Regions from separate parts of the Neisseria animaloris genome, predicted to be linked through region 2. Evidence: predicted binding sites of a transcription regulator. Region 2 holds the regulator's gene; each other region holds the start of a gene.

Evidence for each region. The regulator FNR, encoded in region 2, switches genes on or off when oxygen is low (the NO sensors DNR and NnrR bind a similar motif). The targets are predictions, from matches to a motif close to TTGATNNNNATCAA.
Region 1: EL216_RS05520 (universal stress protein) is a predicted target of FNR. The motif match lies at 2,256-2,269, and genes of this name have one in related genera.
Region 3: ccoN (cytochrome-c oxidase, cbb3-type subunit I) is a predicted target of FNR. The motif match lies at 2,754-2,767, and genes of this name have one in related genera.

What each region holds. Positions count from the first base shown of each region.
Region 1 covers NZ_LR134440.1:1,181,149-1,187,416, forward strand. The annotation lists gene pgaA (poly-beta-1,6 N-acetyl-D-glucosamine export porin PgaA) at 1-528, opposite strand, end outside; gene EL216_RS05515 (isochorismatase family protein) at 1,022-1,564, shown strand; gene EL216_RS05520 (universal stress protein) at 1,656-2,111, opposite strand; gene EL216_RS05525 (extracellular solute-binding protein) at 2,314-4,092, opposite strand; gene pepN (aminopeptidase N) at 4,506-6,268, opposite strand, start outside.
Region 2 covers NZ_LR134440.1:2,079,535-2,085,802, reverse strand. The annotation lists gene EL216_RS09800 (OmpA family protein) at 151-894, opposite strand; gene EL216_RS09795 (CysB family HTH-type transcriptional regulator) at 1,344-2,294, shown strand; gene fnr (fumarate/nitrate reduction transcriptional regulator Fnr) at 2,362-3,096, opposite strand; gene hemN (oxygen-independent coproporphyrinogen III oxidase) at 3,251-4,657, shown strand; gene EL216_RS09780 (DUF1289 domain-containing protein) at 4,861-5,133, shown strand; gene EL216_RS09775 (hypothetical protein) at 5,378-5,962, shown strand; gene EL216_RS09770 (sigma 54-interacting transcriptional regulator) at 6,135-6,268, opposite strand, start outside.
Region 3 covers NZ_LR134440.1:1,944,941-1,951,208, forward strand. The annotation lists gene zapD (cell division protein ZapD) at 1-193, shown strand, start outside; gene yacG (DNA gyrase inhibitor YacG) at 197-385, shown strand; gene EL216_RS09135 (TIGR01244 family sulfur transferase) at 440-883, opposite strand; gene EL216_RS09140 (M61 family metallopeptidase) at 951-2,708, opposite strand; gene ccoN (cytochrome-c oxidase, cbb3-type subunit I) at 3,034-4,470, shown strand; gene ccoO (cytochrome-c oxidase, cbb3-type subunit II) at 4,497-5,108, shown strand; gene EL216_RS09155 (cbb3-type cytochrome oxidase subunit 3) at 5,113-5,277, shown strand; partial or broken gene ccoP (cytochrome-c oxidase, cbb3-type subunit III) at 5,308-6,258, shown strand.

The DNA.
Region 1 (6,268 bases), 900 kb from region 2:
GATGGATTGCGTACGTAATTTCAGATATTTTTCAGCATCTTGAATGTCTTTATCATTTCCAAAACGGCGGCGGTATTCGTTAATCTGTTTTCGCGCACCGGAATAATCTGCGGCATCCACAGCAGCCAATGCACTCCCGAGATGTCCGATTTTTTTGCCGGGTGCTTTGTTTTGCAACTGCTTATATAGGCTTACCGACAACGGGAACTGTTTACTGTCGCGGGCTGCTTTGGCTAAATTTTCCAATTCGTCGTTAGAAAAATCTTCCAAGCCACATGCGGTACATACTGCCAAAGCCTCTGAAAATTTCTGCTGGCGCACCAATAATGCAATCAAATCCGCCCGTACCTTGGGATCTCGGTTTTCAGCATACAATGTTTTCAGTGCATTTACTGCCTCTGCCAGTTGTGCATCGCCGCTACGCGCGTGAACTACCCAACGTTCTCTCTCTGCATGAATATCTTTGGCTACGGCAGTTAAAGGAATTGCTGCAAAGGCTACAGCAATGTAAAGTGGTATTTTTTTCATGATGCTCACTATCAATAATCGTGATCAAACAGAAAATATCTTAAGAAAAAATGAAGATATTTAAGCGAAACAAATAGGACCTTTTGAAATGTGTCGAAAAAAGCCGGAAATTAGGCTTAAATTTATTTCTAATCAGAGTTGCTAACAGCTTATATTAGCCAGATGAAAATTGCTGACGTTACACTCTAACGGTCTACAACCTAAACTAACGGAATTTGACTATGCCATTGAAATAATTTCATTAGAAGTAATAACTCTAGATAATAAATTAGATGACTGATTATTTCATCTTGTAACTTATTAAAAAAACAGCTATTTATATTTAAAAAAGCTTATAGGCCCAATTTTCCCTGTATGGTACAAGAAAAGATCGATATATGAAAAAAATAACTAATTCAATCTAAAATATTGATTATGCATATAATTAATTCGAGCGTTGCGCCCGCGCATCAAGGGCTGAAAACCTATCATTCAAATGAACCAAGGAAAAAAAATGAAACATCTTAGTCCTCAAAATACCATCTGTATTGTAGTAGACATTCAGGAGCGCCTTACCCCGTCTCTGTATGCCGCTGAAGCCATGATAGAGCGTAGCCGCGTGCTGTTGCAGGGCTTGCAGGCGCTCGGCGTGCCGCTTGTTGTTACCGAACAATATCCTAAAGGGTTGGGACCTACTGTTCAGGCCGTACAACTGCTGTTAAAAGATGTACCCGTTTTCGAGAAAACGCGGTTTTCCGCTTATATCGATGAAGTGCGGGAAGCAATCCGCAGACATCAGGCGGAAAATGTGATTTTGGTGGGCGCGGAAACACATATATGTATGCTGCAAACCGTGTTGGACTTGCGTTCAGACGGCCTCAACGTCTATGTGCCGTTCGAATGTACCACTTCACGCAATCCGACCAATAAGGAAAATGCTTTGCTCCTGATGCGTGAAGCAGGTGCGGTGGTGTCGAATGTGGAAAGCGTGCTGTTCCAAATGCTGGGAGATGCCAAACATGAAGCGTTTAAAACGATTTCCAAGCTGATTCAATAGGCTGCTTAAATGAGGCAATAGACAAGGCCGTCTGAAAAAGCGTTTTCAGACGGCCTGCCGTTTCTCTAGTCTCTCTTTTATAAAACTTGGCTTAATCTTCCTTGCGGCGCACCAGCAATACCGGCACATTGGACTTGCGGATAACGCCTTCGGCAACCGAACCTAACAGAAGGTGCATCAAACCGGAAAAACCGTGTGTTCCCATTACAATCAGGTCGCATTTTTCCTCTGTCGCCTGCTCTACCAGCAAATCGGCAATTCTGTCGCCTGCGCTTTCCAGAATCAGCGTTTCGTGTTTTACGCCCACTTTCTTTAATTCTTCGGATGCACGTTTCAGTACTTTCACACCGGTGTTTTCAACTGCTTTACGCAAAGCTGCGGCATCGGTAAAACCGGGAGCACCCCAATCAAATTGCCCCAAGTCCACAACATGTACCACCACCACAGTAGCATCCATCGCCTGAGCCAGACTACACGCTTCTTTCAGTGCCTGCAGCGAAGTTTGGCTGTCGTCAACAGGAACCATAATGCGCTGATATTGATACATAAAGTACCTCCTTTGTTGTGTGGTAAACAGTTTTCCGCTTTTCAAACGGCCTGCATGGGCCGCCGCACTTGGGAAGGAAATAGTCAAGGGTCTGTATTATATGACCACCGCCGTCGGTATAAGTTGCGGCAGTATAGGATTAAATTGTTTTAAATCAAAGTTTGAAGCCGTCTGAAATCATGATTTTTCAGACGGCTTCCGTTTATTGCTTTATCCACCCCGAACTCAGCACCCACTCAACCGCACCGTAAGCACCTTTCGGACGGCGGTCGGGAAGGCCCAACGTATCACGGTACACCACGCGGTAGCGGTCGGAATACCAATTCGGCACAATAATATATTGGTGGCGTATCACCCGATCGAGTGCGCGGGCGGACGCGACCAGTTCGCTGCGGCTGGAAAAACTTTCAAAACGTTTGAGCAGCACTTCCACAGCAGGATCGCACACCCCCGCCCAATTGCGGGTGCCGTCAGTTTTGGCGGAGGTGCAACTGAAATAGCCGAACTGCTCGTTACCCGGGCTTTCGCTGTTGGCATACACCACCACCGTCATATCGAAATCGAAGTTGTTCACACGCTTCTGATACACGGCAAGATCGGCAAGGCGCACATTCATTTTTACGCCGATTTTGGCCAGATCACTCTGCCATTTCGCCACTACCCGTTCATAGGTTTTACTCGGACTGAGAAACTCCAGCACCAGCGGTTTGCCCTGTCCGTCCACCAACGCTCCGTTGCGGTAACGGTAGCCCGCCTGTTCGAGTAACGCACGGGCTTTAAGCAGATTGAGCCTGACACCGAGCACCGGATCGGTTTTCGGAGGCTCGGGCACATTCTGTGTGAATACGGCGGCCGGCAGTTTGGAGCGTACGGTATTTAAGACGGCCAGTTCCTCTCCCTCGGGTTTGCCCGAAGCCGCCATTTCACTGTTGGTAAAAAAGCTGTTGCTCCGGCGATAGGCTCCGTAAAACAGGCGCGTATTGGTGCTTTCAAAATCAAAACTGAGCACTATTGCCTGCCGCACGCGGATATCGTCGAACGGCTTGCGGCGCATGTTCATCACAAAACCCTGCATCCCGGCGGTACTCTTCTGCGCCCATTCGTGCTTGTGCAAACTGCGCTTTTCCAGCATGTGTTCCGGGTAGGCGCGCGCCCAATTGCGGGCGACGTTTTCCTGCATGAAATCGTAATGCCCGCCTTTAATGCCCTCGATACGCACGCTGTCGTCTTTATAGTATTTGAAACGCACCCGGTCGAAGTTATACGTACCCTTGCGTACCGGCAGATTTTGCGCCCAATACTCTTTATCGCGCTTAAACTCGCTCAACCGCCCGCCGTCTGCTTTATGGAAACGGTATGGCCCCGAACCTATGGGCAGTTTGTTTGCCGCGGCAGCCAGCCCGTGCGGATAACTTTTGTGCGAAAACACCGGCAACCTGCCCAAAATCATATGCAATTCCGCATTGCGTTTTTTAAAACGGAATACCGCCGTACGCGCATCGGGCGTTTCCACCCGCGCCACATCCGCCCAATAGAATTTATATAGTGGGACAGCGGCAGGGTCTTTGGTCAAAATATCGAACGATGCCGCCACATCTTTCGCCAGCACCGGATCGCCGTTATGAAAACGCGCTTTCGGGTTGAGTTTGAATGTTACCGACAGGCCGTCTGAAGCCAAAACAATATCCTGCGCAAGCAAACCGTATATTGAAAACGGTTCGTCCAACCCTTTTACCGTCAGTGTATCCAACGTCAAAGCCGCCACTCCCGCTTCGTGATCACCCTTGAGCGTAAACGGATTCAGCGTATCAAAACCGCCTGCTATCGGCAGTGAAAACGTGCCGCCTTTCGGCGCATTCGGGTTCACATACTCAAATGCCTTGAAATCCGCGGGATAAGCAACCGGCTGTCCCAAACCCAATCCGTGGGCGGCATAAGTCGCCGTGGAAAAAAACAGCAACCATATAGAGAATAATTTCATAACGTCATATCTGTTTATCACAACCGAACGGCGTATTGTAGCCTAAAAAAACTGCCGGACACCTTTCCAACGCAGGCTGATACCGTGCATTTACAAGCATCATTTCAGGTTGGCAAGTTTAGCGGTAAAGAAAAACGTATCTCCCGCAAAATGGCTTTGACGATAGCAGGCAATCTATTTCCTTGATGATTATTTCAACAGCTTCAATCATAAAGGCATTTAGAAAGAAGAAGGCCGTCTGAAAAAGTGTTTTCAGACGGCCTTCAGTGCATAGATTACCATACCTCTAATAATAGGTGTCTTTAGCCGCGCACCCTACTCATTAAGCCGACAGGAATCTTTGGAGCCAACCGAAAGGCCGTCTGAAAAATTTCAGACGGCCTCTTTGCATTCAACCTGTTTTACCCACCCGTTTACGCCAGAATTTTGCCCACAATCTCGGCAACGTCTTTCGACAAACCCTCTTGCGCCTGAATCCGTTGCAGTTGCGCCTTCACCAACCCACGGCGGTTCGGTTCGAGCTTATTGCAGATATTGAACGCCTGCACCAAACGGGCGGCCACTTGTGGGTTGAAGCGGTCGATTTCCATCACTTTAGCGGCGATAAATTCATAACCGCTACCATCTTCCGCGTGGAAATGCGGCACGTTGCGCGAAAAGCTGCCCAACAGCGAGCGAGCTTTGTTCGGGTTTTCCAAGCTGAATTTCGGATGGCTTAAGGCCGTCTGAACCTGTTGCAGGGTATCGCTGCGGTGGCTGCTGCCGATCAGAACGAAATATTTGTCCATCACCAGCGCATCATCGGCATAACGTTCGGCGAATCGGTCGAGCAAACGGTTGCGGCCTTCTTCTTCCAAATGGTTCACGGTGTTGAGAATACTCATCTCGTGAGTCATATTGCGGGTGAGCTGTTCGTAGCGGGTGGTGTAGTCTTTCAGGCGCGTGCCTTCCAATTTTTCAACTGCCGCCGTCTGCGCCCTGAGCTCACTGTCATAAGCAGCCGTGTTAATCATCGAATGACGCTCTTCGCGGATAGTCAGCAGGCGCACGGCTGCCAACAAGCTGCGTACACCGGCTAATTCGGGATGGTACTCGTAAGGCTTGGCAATGCCGCTGTCTTTTTCCTGCGCCAATGCCCATGTACGCACGGCTGCCAGTTCGTTGATGCAGGATTTGGCAAGGGTGTTCAGCAAGGCTTCGCGCGCTTGGTAGTAGTGTTGCGGATTGATGTTTTCCGCACCGTCCCACAGCTCGGATTCAGACGGCACGCCCAACAGTACGGCTTTGAATGCGGGGTCTAAATCCTGTTGCCGCAACACTTGCTTCACCGCCGCAGCCAAACCCTCATGCGCGGGCATGGCGGTTTGATTCTCAATAGCCTGCAAATTGGCCTGCACTGCGCGGCGGTAAAGGGTTTGACCGGCTTCCCAACGGGCAAAGGCATCAGTATCGTGTGCCAGCAGTAAGGTTAAATCTTCGTCGCTGTACGGATAATTCAGATGAACCGGCGCACTGAACCCGCGCAGCAGCGACGGCACCACGGCTTCGGTTACACCGTGCAGCACAAATTCCTGCTCGGCCTGTTGCAACAACAGCACGGCTTCGGTTTGCGCTTCGGCATTTTCAGACGGCCTGAATGCAACCGCTTCGCCTTTGCGGTTCAGCAAACCGATTTTCACCGGCATCATCATCGGCTGTTTTTCCGCCATATCGGGTGTGGCCGGAACGGTTTGCTTGATGTTGAAAATAAACGTGTTGTCCGCCTCATTCAGACGGCCTGACACATCCAGCACGGGCGTGCCGGCTTGGCTGTACCACAAGGCGAATTGGTCGAGATTGATACCGTTCGCATCGGCCATTGCCGCACGGAAATCATCGCAGGTAACCGCCTGCCCGTCGTGGCGTTTGAAATACAGCGCCATGCCTTTCTGAAAACCTTCTTCACCTAGCAAGGTATGATACATACGCACCACTTCCGCGCCTTTTTCATAAACGGTCATGGTGTAGAAGTTGTTCATCTCTTCATAAGAGGCCGGACGGACGGGGTGCGCCGTCGGGCCGGCATCTTCGGGAAATTGGTGCTGGCGCAGCATACGCACGTTGTCGATACGCCGCACGGCGCGGCTGGCGCGGTCTCCGGAAAATTCCTGATCGCGGAATACGGTGAGGCCTTCTT
Region 2 (6,268 bases):
CAAACCTTATCTTGCTTACTAAAACCATGCTGATGCTGTATATATTGCCATTCGACTTCATCTCTAACCGTCGAAAAGTAATCTTAATGTCGAAAAAACAATAAAAACCCCGCTATCAAGCGGGGTTTTCAAATCCAAATAATCTGTTGATTAAGGACGGGTATAACCGTGAATTTGAGAAGCCGGACCTGGAATCCAACCTTCATCAACAGCAGGGCGCTCACCTTCAACATGACCAGGAGCAATTTGTTTGGTTACTAAAGTACGAATCTTAACATCTACACGACGATCAGGTTCGATACATGCGATCAGAGCTGCGCGTTTCTTAGCTTTAGAAACTTTTTTACCCAAATTGGCTACTTCAGCTTCACAAGTGGCAGTCATACGAGCTTGAGACTCACCCAAACCGGCAGCAGAAATCTTGTTAGAAGCAACACCTTGGCCAACCAAGTAGTTAGCTACAGTATTTGCGCGACGCTCAGACAAAGCTTGGTTGTATTCTTCTGAACCCATGAAGTCGGTATGACCTTCAACACGTACACCGTCTACATTAGTGTTGCTCAAACGTTGAGCCAAGGCATTCAGAGTTTCGGCACCTTCAGGACGCAGATTATCCTTATCGAAACCAAATAAAGTCTTAGCAGACAGAGAAACGGTTTCTTCAGCAAATTGAGGAGCAGTTTCCACCGCCACAGCATCACCACACTCAATACGGCCCTGAGTGGCTTTGTCGAAATAAGTATTTTTCCAGCACTCACCATAGTTGTTGCGAACAACTGTTTGTGACTTGCTGCTAACGGTGTAACCGTGTTTAGTATGCGGTTCGCTGGCCATTGCAGTGCCTGAAGCTACTAAGGCAACAAACAAGGCGCTTAATTTCAGCTGTTTGGTCATTTTATTCCCTCATCAAAGATTGTTATGCAACGGGCACCAAGAGCGCAACCGCCACAAATCACCAAATATACAGGCCACTATTGTAAAACGGCGGCAAGTAGGATATTTCAGGTTTGCACTATAAAGAAGCCAAGGGCAAACTGTCAATAGCACACTACCCGCACACAACGGATAAACGGCCCGCTTCCTAATTACGAATCATGCCGAAAAATCAATCCTGTGTCATTTATTTACAAGCAAAACCCACTTCCTATTACATGGTCGTTGTACAAAAGCAACAACAACTTTTTACAGCATTCAATGCTTTGTTAATACTTCACAAAGATAGTTCCTGAAAAAACAAATGTTTTCTTGGGGCAAATTTGCAAATAAGGCTTTTTTTTTCAATCTATGCTACATTTAAAAAAGACTTGTCGTACAGAATACACACCACTTCCCGTTCTTATCATATGAAATTACAACAACTACGCTACGCCCTTGAAGTATACCGCCAAAACCTAAATGTATCGGAAGCTGCCGAAGCGCTGTTTACTTCCCAACCGGGCATTTCAAAACAAATCCGGCTTTTGGAAGAAGAATTAGGTATACAGATATTTATCCGTAGCGGCAAACGTGTAGTTTCGGTTTCACAGCCTGGTAAAGCAGTATTGGAACTTGCTGAACGGATTCTACGCGATGTGCAGAATATCAAAAATATAGGTAGCGAATTTACCGGTCAAGACAGCGGTTCGCTTACTATTGCGACTACACACACACAAGCCCGCTATGCTTTGCCGAAAATTGTAGCGGAATTTGTGAAGCGCTATCCGAAAGTACAATTAAGTATTAAGGAAGGCAGCACACACACCATCGCACAAATGATCAGCAACGGAGACGCGGATTTTGCCATTGCTACCATCCCTCTGGATGACTATTCGGACTTACGCAAACTGCCTTGTTCCGAATGGACTCATGCGATTCTCGTCCCACATACCCATCCCCTACTAGATTGCCGGCATCCTTTGAGTATTAATGATTTAGCCGCCTATCCTTTAGTAACTTATGAATTTGCCTTGAACAGCAACAGTAATATTTTTCGCGCTTTTCAAAAAGCCCATTTGAAACTCCCTAAAATAGCGCTTTCGTCTGCGGATACCGATGTCTTGAAAACCTATGTGAGATTAGGGTTGGGTGTGGGACTGATGGCGAAACTGGCATACGACCCTCAAACTGATCATGATTTACAACTGATTGATGCGGCCCACTTATTTGGAACTTCTTCTACTTACATCGCCTTACGCTCCGATACATACCTCCGCGGTTATATTTATGATTTCATCAGCCTGTTTGCACCTCAGTTGACACGTGAACGGATCGATCAGATGCTTTACGCGCCTATTGAAGAAGATTTCTCTATCTAATTCGGTATTTCAAAAATTGAGGCCGTCTGAATTTCTTTCAGACGGCCTCAACATCTTTCAGCAACATTTAAACGGCATGCTCACAACCGGAAACCATTTTCTTCAATGCTTGCGGTTCAAGAATCTTGATATGTTTATGTTCTACCGAAATCAAGCCTTCATGGTGGAATTTGGACAACGTACGGCTAACTGTTTCCAGTTTCAAACCTAAATAACTTCCTATTTCTTCACGCGACATGCGCAAAATAAAATCATTGGCGGCAAACCCGCGCGAATAGAGACGGTTGGACAAATTCAACAAAAACGCCGCCAGCCTCTCTTCTGCACGCATATTTCCCAATAACAGCATTACTCCCTGATCACGCACGATTTCACGGCTCATTAAACGGAAAAAGTGGGTTTGCAGGCTGGGAATGTTCTGCCCCAATTGTTCCATATGTGAAAACGGCAGCTCGCACACTTCGCTGTCTTCCAAAGCGACCGCATCACAACTGTGCGTATGTGCACAAATACCGTCCATGCCGATCAGTTCTCCCGACATGAAAAATCCGGTTACTTGATCACGTCCGTCTTGACTGGCCACAGTAGTTTTGAAAAAACCGGTACGTATGGCAAACAGCGATGCAAACGGATCTCCCGCCCGGAACAAATACTCACCTTTTTTCAAGCGGCGGCTTTGGCGGATAACAGCGTCTAATTGCGCAAACTCTGTCGGCATCAAACCCACCGGCAGGCATAATTCACGTAATGAACAATTTGAACACAACGTTTTCATCTGATGTTGTGGTGTGTGTGCAGACATAAGATTAAGCACCTTTAATTATAATTAGCAACTTTTATACTTAGACCCTGCGTATTGAGTATTGACCAACATCAAGGCGGGATGATCGTAATATCGCTATTCTACCAAACTTACGGCAAATTTGCCTATTTCATTACAGAACAAACAAAACATCATGAAAATCATTACCATACAAAATGACACACAACCTGAATTTGACCGAAAACTGATTGCTTCCCTGCCCTCCAGCGGCCCCCGTTATACTTCGTATCCGACTGCCGATCGTTTTCATAACGGCTTCACCGAAGCCAATTATATTCATGCTTTGAAATTACGCAGGATGGGGGCACTCAATAAACCGCTCTCTCTTTACGTCCATATTCCTTTTTGTAACACTATTTGCTACTACTGCGGTTGCAACAAAATCATTACAAAAGACAAATTACGTGCTGACGCTTATATAGAATATCTCGACAAAGAAATGGCACTGCTCGCTCCTCATTTGAACAGCATCCACCAACTTGCCCAGATCCATTTCGGCGGCGGCACACCTACGTTTTTAAACGACAACCAAATCGAACGTGTCTTTGCCTTGATACGTCAACATTTTCAGTTGATTCCAAACGGCGAGTATTCGATTGAAATTGATCCTCGCAAGGTCAGCCGGGAAACCGTGCTGCATTTGGGTAAGCTGGGTTTCAACCGTATGAGTGTCGGAATACAAGACTTCGATCCTAAAGTACAGAAAGCAGTAAACCGTGTCCAAACTGTTGAAGAAACCCGCGAAGTGATCGATGCAGCAAGGGAAGCAGGGTTCAAATCCGTAAGTGTCGATTTGATTTACGGCCTACCCCATCAATCTTTGGAAAGTATCAAACCGACCATTGAAACCGTACTCTCACTCGATCCCGACCGCCTTGCGCTGTATCACTACGCCCATCTGCCGCATATTTTCAAACCTCAACGCCGCATTGATACGGCAACTGTTCCGGATAGCGAAGAAAAGCTCGATATTCTGCAATATGCGGTGCAAACCCTCACGGAACGCGGCTACGTATTCATCGGCATGGATCATTTTGCCAAACCGGACGATGAGCTTGCTCTGGCTCTGAAAGAAGGATGGTTGCAACGTAATTTCCAAGGCTATTCGACCTATGCCGACTGCGATTTGATTTCCATCGGCGTTTCCAGTATCGGTAAAATCGGCACAACTTACGTTCAGAACGAACGCGATATCGATGCTTATTACGCCGCCATCGATGCCGGGCATTTGCCGATAATGCGCGGCTACCAATTGAATCGTGACGACTTGCTGCGCCGCAATATTATTCAAGATTTGATGTGCCGTTTCTCATTGGATTTTCAAGTGTATGAAAGCGTATTCGGCATTCCGTTTGCTCGTTACTTCGAAACCGAATTGGCCGATTTGCAAAAACTGGCCGAACTTGGTCTGCTGCACCTAACTTCGAAAAGATTACGGGTAACTCCAAAAGGCCGCTTCCTTATCCGTAACATTGCAATGGTATTCGACTACCATCTGCGGCATAAAGAAACTACGGCGCAATATTCGAAAACCGTATAATGAAACAGCCCTCAGCAAGCAGGCCGTCTGAAAACAAAGCACTACTATTTTCAGACGGCCTCAGTATATTATGTGTAGGCGAAACACCTCCTGCTCGTTGAAAACATTTACCTTTTCAAGCACAATGCAACGGTTGTGACAGCCGGCTACGTAATATTGCCTTCACGTAAAAAAACCTCTCATTTATCAGCCTATAACCGCACATGGAACAACTTGAATTCTTCGCCATTCCCAGCCCCTGTATCGGCGTTTGCGAAGCCAACAGCAAAGGTTTTTGCAAGGGTTGTTTACGCAGCCGAGAAGAGCGGCTTTATTGGTTGAATATGACCGACACGCAAAAGCACCATGTTATGCACCTGATAAGAATGAGGCGGCACAAACTTGAAAAACTCGCTTGGGAGAAAAAACAACCAGTTATAGAGCTGCCGGACCAAATGGGATTCGAATTTGAGACGGAGCATGGTGAAGAATCCTGATAGTCCTCCGATACGAACTACCTTGTATACACAGGCCGTCTGAAATATTTTCAGACGGCCTGTTTGCTTATCCAATATTCCCTCGTAACGCAGAAATATATCGTAAACGGTATTGTCGCCACGGTTTCGGGCCATTTCGGATTTATTGGTAGATTAATCCGCCCTTGTCCGACATACCATATGCCGTCTGAAACTTATTCGTTGGAATACTTTGTTTTACGTTACAATGCAGCTTCTTTTAATAATGATTTTCAAAAACATGCTGTATCAATTATTGCGTGATATGTGGGACATATTACGTTTACGCTATAGATCTCCCGCCGAATATCTCTATACTCTGCCTGTATTATCGGCCGTATTGCTGCTTATCGGCCTAGTTAATGCTGCCGGAATGTCGCAACTGTTCGGCAAAAGCACGGCGGCAATCGTATTTTCCGTATTACTGAGTATTTTTAAATGGCTGCTGCTTAGCCGCGTGATGAGCGGAGTGCTCCACTATTACGGCTCCCCCAAACTGCCATTTTGGGGATTTGTGTTGGCAACGGAAGCACTGGTTATTCCTGCGCTGCTCGTGTTTTATATACCCGCTCTCGGTTCAATCGGTATTTTTTGGCAAGTATGGACTTTTTGGGTGCAGGCCATCGGTTTCATGAAGATGGGACGACAATCCGCTTGGAAAGTATTACTGGGTTATATTGTTTATCTGATTGCTTTGATGTTTTTCGGATCTTTATTGATATTCTTGTTCACTCAGATAGGTTGGATGGATTTACAGAATATTAATGAACAGGCTAACGCCATTTGGGGATCATCAACAAAGACTCCTTAAAAAATTAGAAATTGAGGTCAATCGACAACCATATCAAACTACTTTGGTCTTTTGATATATTATTTTTTCTTGTTGAAAAGCCGACATATTTTTATATGTCGGCTTTTCCGTTTTAAATTTTTTATTTCAAAAAATACAAGCTATTCCTATCATACATCTGATTAAATACTCTTTACAATTCAATTTGGTATTCTTGAATTTTATACATCAAAGCCCGTTTACTGATACCCAAAGCTTTAGCCGTACGTTCCCGATTACCATTATGTTTTTTCAAAGCCTCGCGAACCATGCTGCATTCATAATTTT
Region 3 (6,268 bases), 130 kb from region 2:
GGCGCAAAATATCCATATGCTGGTAATTGAAGTGGAACAACAAAGTTGTGCTTTGCCTGAAGTGTCGGCTAATAAATATTTCACTCATATCCGCTTTTTGGAAGCATCTCAAGAGCATGCGCGGGGTAGGCCGTTAAATCAAGATGTATCTTTCAAACTGGTTATGTGCAGTTTTGATCCTGTTGTGGAATGAATTATGAGCTCGGAAGTTACTATAGTAAATTGTCCGACTTGCGGTAAGCAAGTGGCGTGGACTACAGAAAACCAATATCGTCCGTTTTGTAGTGAGCGGTGTAAATTGATTGATTTGGGGGCATGGGCTAATGAAGATTACAATCTGCCCGCGCAAGAGGAAGAACCGCTATCGGATTTAATACGTCATTGATGATCACAATCAGGCCGTCTGAAAATTTCAGACGGCTTCTTGCTATATTGAGTATTAAGACATGCCGTTTTGTGATACGGCATGCAAGTTTGCTTCAAAATTACTCAGGTCTACACCGGCTTGTTTGGCGGCTGTAATGACATCCGAAACAGCCATGCCGTTTTGAACTTGATGGTAAGCCCACAATAATGAGCTTCGGGTACCGGTGCGGCAGAAAGCAAGCGTGGGTATAGGTAAGGTTGCGAGTAGTTTTTGGAAAGTTGCTACATCATGGCCATTGATGGCAGGAGCAACAACAGGTTGGTGGACGGCTTGGTCGATTCCCGTATCAATAAGCCACTGTTTGAGTTGCTCGAAAGAAGGCTGATCATCGGCTTCGCCGTCAGGCCGATTGCAGATGATGCTGCGGATGCCGAGCTTTGCCGCTTCTTTAAGAAGATCGCTTTGAGTCAGCTGGGGAGAAATATAAAGATTGTCTGCCAGTTTCAAAATACTCATTAGAGGCTCCTTTTATCATTGGTCGTGTAGACGGCTTATGATACTGCGGCCGTCTGAAAGATTAAATTTAACGGTTTGGTTGCAACCAGTTTTCCAATAAGTGACGGTGGGTAATTTGCAAAATAGCAGTATCGGTTTGTGCGGCCTGTACGGTCAATTCGGTTTCACGTAATACGCCGTGGCGGAAGTAGTGCACTTGGATTTTTTCTCCAACCGAAAATTGTGCCCACTGCTGCTCAAAGGCGGTGCAGGCAAAGCCATTCAAAGCAATGATGCGGTCTTGCGGGCATAATGCAGCATTTTCGGCACTACCTCCGTTGAGAACATGAGTCAAGGTGATGCTGTCGCCATTTTGTTTAAACCGTGCCCCGAAGTCGGGAATTGGTTCGGTGTTAGGCAGCCATTTCTCAGCCAAGCCTCCTCCGTGATGGCGTGGAGCTGCCTGCCAGTGCAAAGCGAGACCTGTTTTTTCCAAGCAGGTTGCTAAAGGCAGGTCTTCAGTGGAATATAAGGCCATCTGAAAAAATTCTTCTAAATCCAAACCGGTGATCTGTTGGCATCGTACTTGCCATTGTTTTTCAGGGATGCCTTGCCGGGTTTCTTGCCAGTCGAGGTAAAGCTGCTGCATAACATTATCAAGGCTTTGTTCGCCGTTGCTATTTTGTCTGATAAGTAAGTCTAGGCATAAAGCGGCCAGAGCACCTTTCTGATAATAGCTGACAATGGCATTAGGGCTGTTTTCGTCTTGTTTGTAATATTTGTTCCATGCAGTAAAGCTGGATTCCGCAAGTGTTTGTTTCAGACGGCCTGATCCTTGCTGCACCCGAGTGATATTTCGGGCAAGTAGTTTCAAATATGCTTCGGGCGAGATCACGCCGCTTTTTACCAATATCAAATCATCGTAATAAGAAGTAATCCCTTCAAACGCCCATAATTGTTCCGTGTAACTTTCACTGTTTAAATGGTACGGTACAAATGCTGCAGGTTTGATGGATTTGACATTCCATGCGTGGAAATATTCGTGGCTGAATAAACCGAGCAATTGGGTGTAGTCATCATTTGCTTCTTTCATGCCTAGAGGAGGGAGGCTGTTGCGATCGGCAAGCAAAGCAGTACTGCTGATATGTTCCAAACCACCATAAATCTTATCGCCGACATGCAATAAAAACAGATACTGCTGAAAAGGGGCAGGAGAAGGGAACATGTTCAAAGCGGTTCGGCAGATTTTCTGAATGTCGTCGATTAAGCGGTTGCGGTCAAAATCCGGATAGTGGCCGCTGATTGCTATACGGTGTGCGATACCACCGGCTTCAAAATCCAGTGTTTCAAAATGACCCAATTCAAAAGGGTGGTCAATCAATTCATAGTAAGAGGCCGTCTGAAAAGTATGGCTTTCGGAAGAGGGTAGCGTAGTGGCTATTTGCCACGTTTCAGGTAAGCCATCAAATGTAATTTGATGTAGCTGTTGCTCGAGACCAGCTATTTTGAGGAACAGACAGGCCCCGTCAAAAAAACCACGGTCAACCGTTAAGAAAGAGCTTCTGACGGATAAATCATAGGCATAAACTGTGTAGTAAATTTGCCACTCTCCACTTTTTGCTTCTGTTTGCCAAACATTTTTTGCAGTTTGGGTGATTTCAGCCGGTTGGCCGTTACACATTGCCTTTATCTCAATAATATTGCGGGAAAAATCACGGATTAGATAGCTGCCGGGAACCCAGTTTGGCAAGCTTATATGTAAAGGATTGTTATTGCTCAGGGAGAGGCTTAAACATATTTTCCATGTATGTTTCAGAGTATTAGGTTTTATTTGATAGCAAAGCATAACTATTCTTTTTTTGTTAAGTTTTGTGTGTTGGGTTGAAAGGATTTGATTTCAGTCAAGAAACATAATGTAACTAACCTATAATCTAACAAAATATGACCGAAAGCAACCTTGTAAAAACCGCAAAAAATGCCGATTTCTGATGATTTGGCTTGGTGCAGTAAAGGTTTTGATTTAAAATGCGCCGATTAAGCTTCTGTTCGGCGTAAGTAAATCTTAACTGCCGACGGTGTTAAATTAAGAAAAATCGGGTATATCTTTGGTTGTGTTTGAGCAGGCCGAAGCAAACCGATGGTGTTAATTGCCATGTTTAATGGAGATCCTCATGGAAACGCAAACTTATAACTACAAAGTGGTGCGCCAGTTTGCCATCATGACTGTAGTTTGGGGCATTGTAGGCATGTTGGTCGGTGTGATTATCGCAGCCCAACTGTTTGCGCCTGCTTTGGATTTGTCGAATATTGGGCCGTGGTTTCACTTCGGCCGCTTGCGTCCGCTACATACGAATGCCGTTATTTTCGCATTCGGAGGTTGCGGTTTGTTTGCTACTTCTTATTATGTAGTGCAGCGCACATGTAATGTACGTTTGTTTGGCGGTAAATTTTTACCGGCATTCACGTTTTGGGGCTGGCAGCTTGTTATTGTTCTGGCCGCCATCACTTTGCCTTTGGGTTATACCCAAGGTAAAGAATATGCAGAATTGGAATGGCCGATTGATATTCTGATTGCATTGGTGTGGGTTGCTTATGCAGTAGTATTTTTCGGCACGATCGCCACACGTAAAATCAAGCATATTTATGTGGCTAACTGGTTTTACGGAGCATTTATTTTAGCAGTTGCTTTGTTGCATATCGTAAACAATATCAGTATTCCTTCTGGCATGATGAAATCTTACCCTGTGTATTCAGGTGCGATTGATGCAATGGTTCAATGGTGGTACGGGCATAATGCCGTAGGTTTCTTCTTAACCGCAGCCTTTTTGGGCATGATGTATTATTTTGTGCCGAAGCAGGCAGGTCGTCCTGTTTATTCTTACCGCTTATCAGTAGTTCACTTCTGGGCGTTGATTTTTACCTATATGTGGGCGGGGCCGCACCATCTGCATTACACAGCATTGCCTGACTGGACACAGTCACTCGGTATGGTGCTGTCTTTGATTCTGTTTGCGCCGTCTTGGGGCGGTATGATTAACGGTATCATGACTTTGTCGGGTGCTTGGCATAAGCTGCGCACAGATCCGATTTTGAAGTTTTTGGTAGTGTCTTTGTCTTTTTACGGTATGTCTACGTTTGAAGGCCCGATGATGTCTATTAAAACGGTCAATGCTTTGAGCCACTATACCGACTGGACCGTCGGACACGTTCATTCCGGTGCTCTTGGTTGGGTGGGTTTCATCACTATCGGCTCTATCTATTATTTAATCCCGCGTTTATTTGGCCGTAAAGAAATGTATAGCATCAAACTGATTGAAGCACATTTTTGGATTGCCACGATTGGTGTTGTACTTTACATCGCTTCTATGTGGATTTCCGGTGTGATGCAAGGTTTGATGTGGGGTGCTTTGAATGATGACGGTACTTTGACCTACTCTTTTGTAGAATCTGTAAAACGCAGTATTCCTTTCTATGTTATTCGTTTTGCCGGCGGTCTGTTGTATTTGAGCGGCATGTTCCTGATGGCTTACAACGTTTATCGTACTGCTGTTGGCGGTAAACCTGTGGATGCTGAAATTCCTGCTGTTTCTCAAGCGCAACATCATTAAAAACACAAGAAAGACAGGCTACCAAAATGAAATTACAACAATTAGCTGAAGAAAAAGTCGGTGCATTAATTTTGTTTACCTTCTTGGTAATCAGCGTCGGCCTTCTGATTGAAGTTGTGCCGCTGTTTTTTACCAAGTCGGTAACGGAACCGATTAAGGGTATAAAGCCTTACAATGCGCTGCAAGTAGCGGGCCGCGATATTTATGTACGTGAAGGTTGTTATAACTGTCACTCACAAATGATTCGTCCTTTCCGTGCGGAAACCGAACGTTACGGTCACTATTCTGTTGGTGGTGAGTCAGTATACGATCGTCCATTCCAATGGGGGTCTAAACGTACAGGTCCGGATTTGGCGCGAGTCGGTGGTCGCTACTCAGATGAATGGCACCGTATCCATTTGTTGAATCCGCGTGATGTCGTTCCTGAATCCAATATGCCTGCATTCCCGTGGTTGGCACGTAACAAAGTGGATATTGAAGCTACTGTTAGCAATATGAAAGCCTTACGTGCGGTCGGTACACCTTACAGTGATGAAGAAATTGAAAAAGCCCCACAAGAGTTGGCTAATAAATCAGAGCTGGATGCAGTAATTGCGTATTTGCAAGGTTTGGGCTTGGCATTGAAAAACGTAAGGTAACATCATGGATATTAACTGGGTGCGCTCGCTATTTACCATATGGGTGTTTGTAAGCTTTTTATTGGTTTTGTATATCGTACTAAACAAGCGCAATAAGCAAAACTACAGTGATGCAGCAAACAGCATTATGGAGGATAACGATACCCCTGATGATAAGAGCGGGCGCTGACCAGTAATACCGTGATAACGGAGTAAAATAATGAACACAACTTCCCAATTTACCAGTAATTTCTGGAACATATACATTGCCATTATCGTAGTGCTCAGTTTTGTCGGTTTGGCTTGGTTGTTATTATCGCAAAATAAAACCAAAGCTCCGCCTAAAGGTGAAGAAGTCAAAACAATGGGGCATTCGTGGGACGGTATTGAGGAATACAATAATCCTTTGCCTCGCTGGTGGTTTTTTCTTTTTATCCTGACAATGATTTTTGGGGCAGCGTATTTGTTTTTGTACCCCGGTTTAGGTGACTATAAAGGTTATTTGAATTGGACAAGCCAAAATCAATATGAGAAAGAGGTTGCAAAAGCTGATGAGCAATATGGCAAAATTTATGCCAAGTTTGCAAATATGCCTATTGAAGCAGTAGCCAAAGATCCTCAGGCACAGCGTATCGGTAAAAATCTGTTTGATACTTACTGTATTCAATGTCATGGTTCTGATGCAAAAGGCTCAAAAGGTTTCCCTAACTTGACAGATCACGACTGGTTATGGGGTGGAGAGCCTGCTCAGATTCAGGAAACCATCAAAAAAGGCCGTATTGGCACGATGTTGGCATGGGGACCTGTATTGGGTGAGGAGCGTGTTAAAGATGTTGCTCACTATGTAATGTCTTTATCCAAAGGTAAAGATCAATATGATCCGGAACGTGCAGAGCGTGGCAAAGCTTTATTTAGTGGCCCTCCTGCAAACTGTTTTACATGTCATGGAGATAAAGGACAAGGTATTAAAGGATTGGGGCCAAATCTAACTGATGATGTATGGTTATGGGGGGGTACTCAAAAATCTATTATTGAGACTATTACCAATGGTCGTCATAACCAAATGCCTGCTTGGGACAATTTCTTGGATAAAGATAAATTGCATATTATGACAGCATATGTTTGGGGGTTGTCTAATAAAGATGCTAAAGCGGTTAGTGCGAAAGCTGAAAAACAACTCC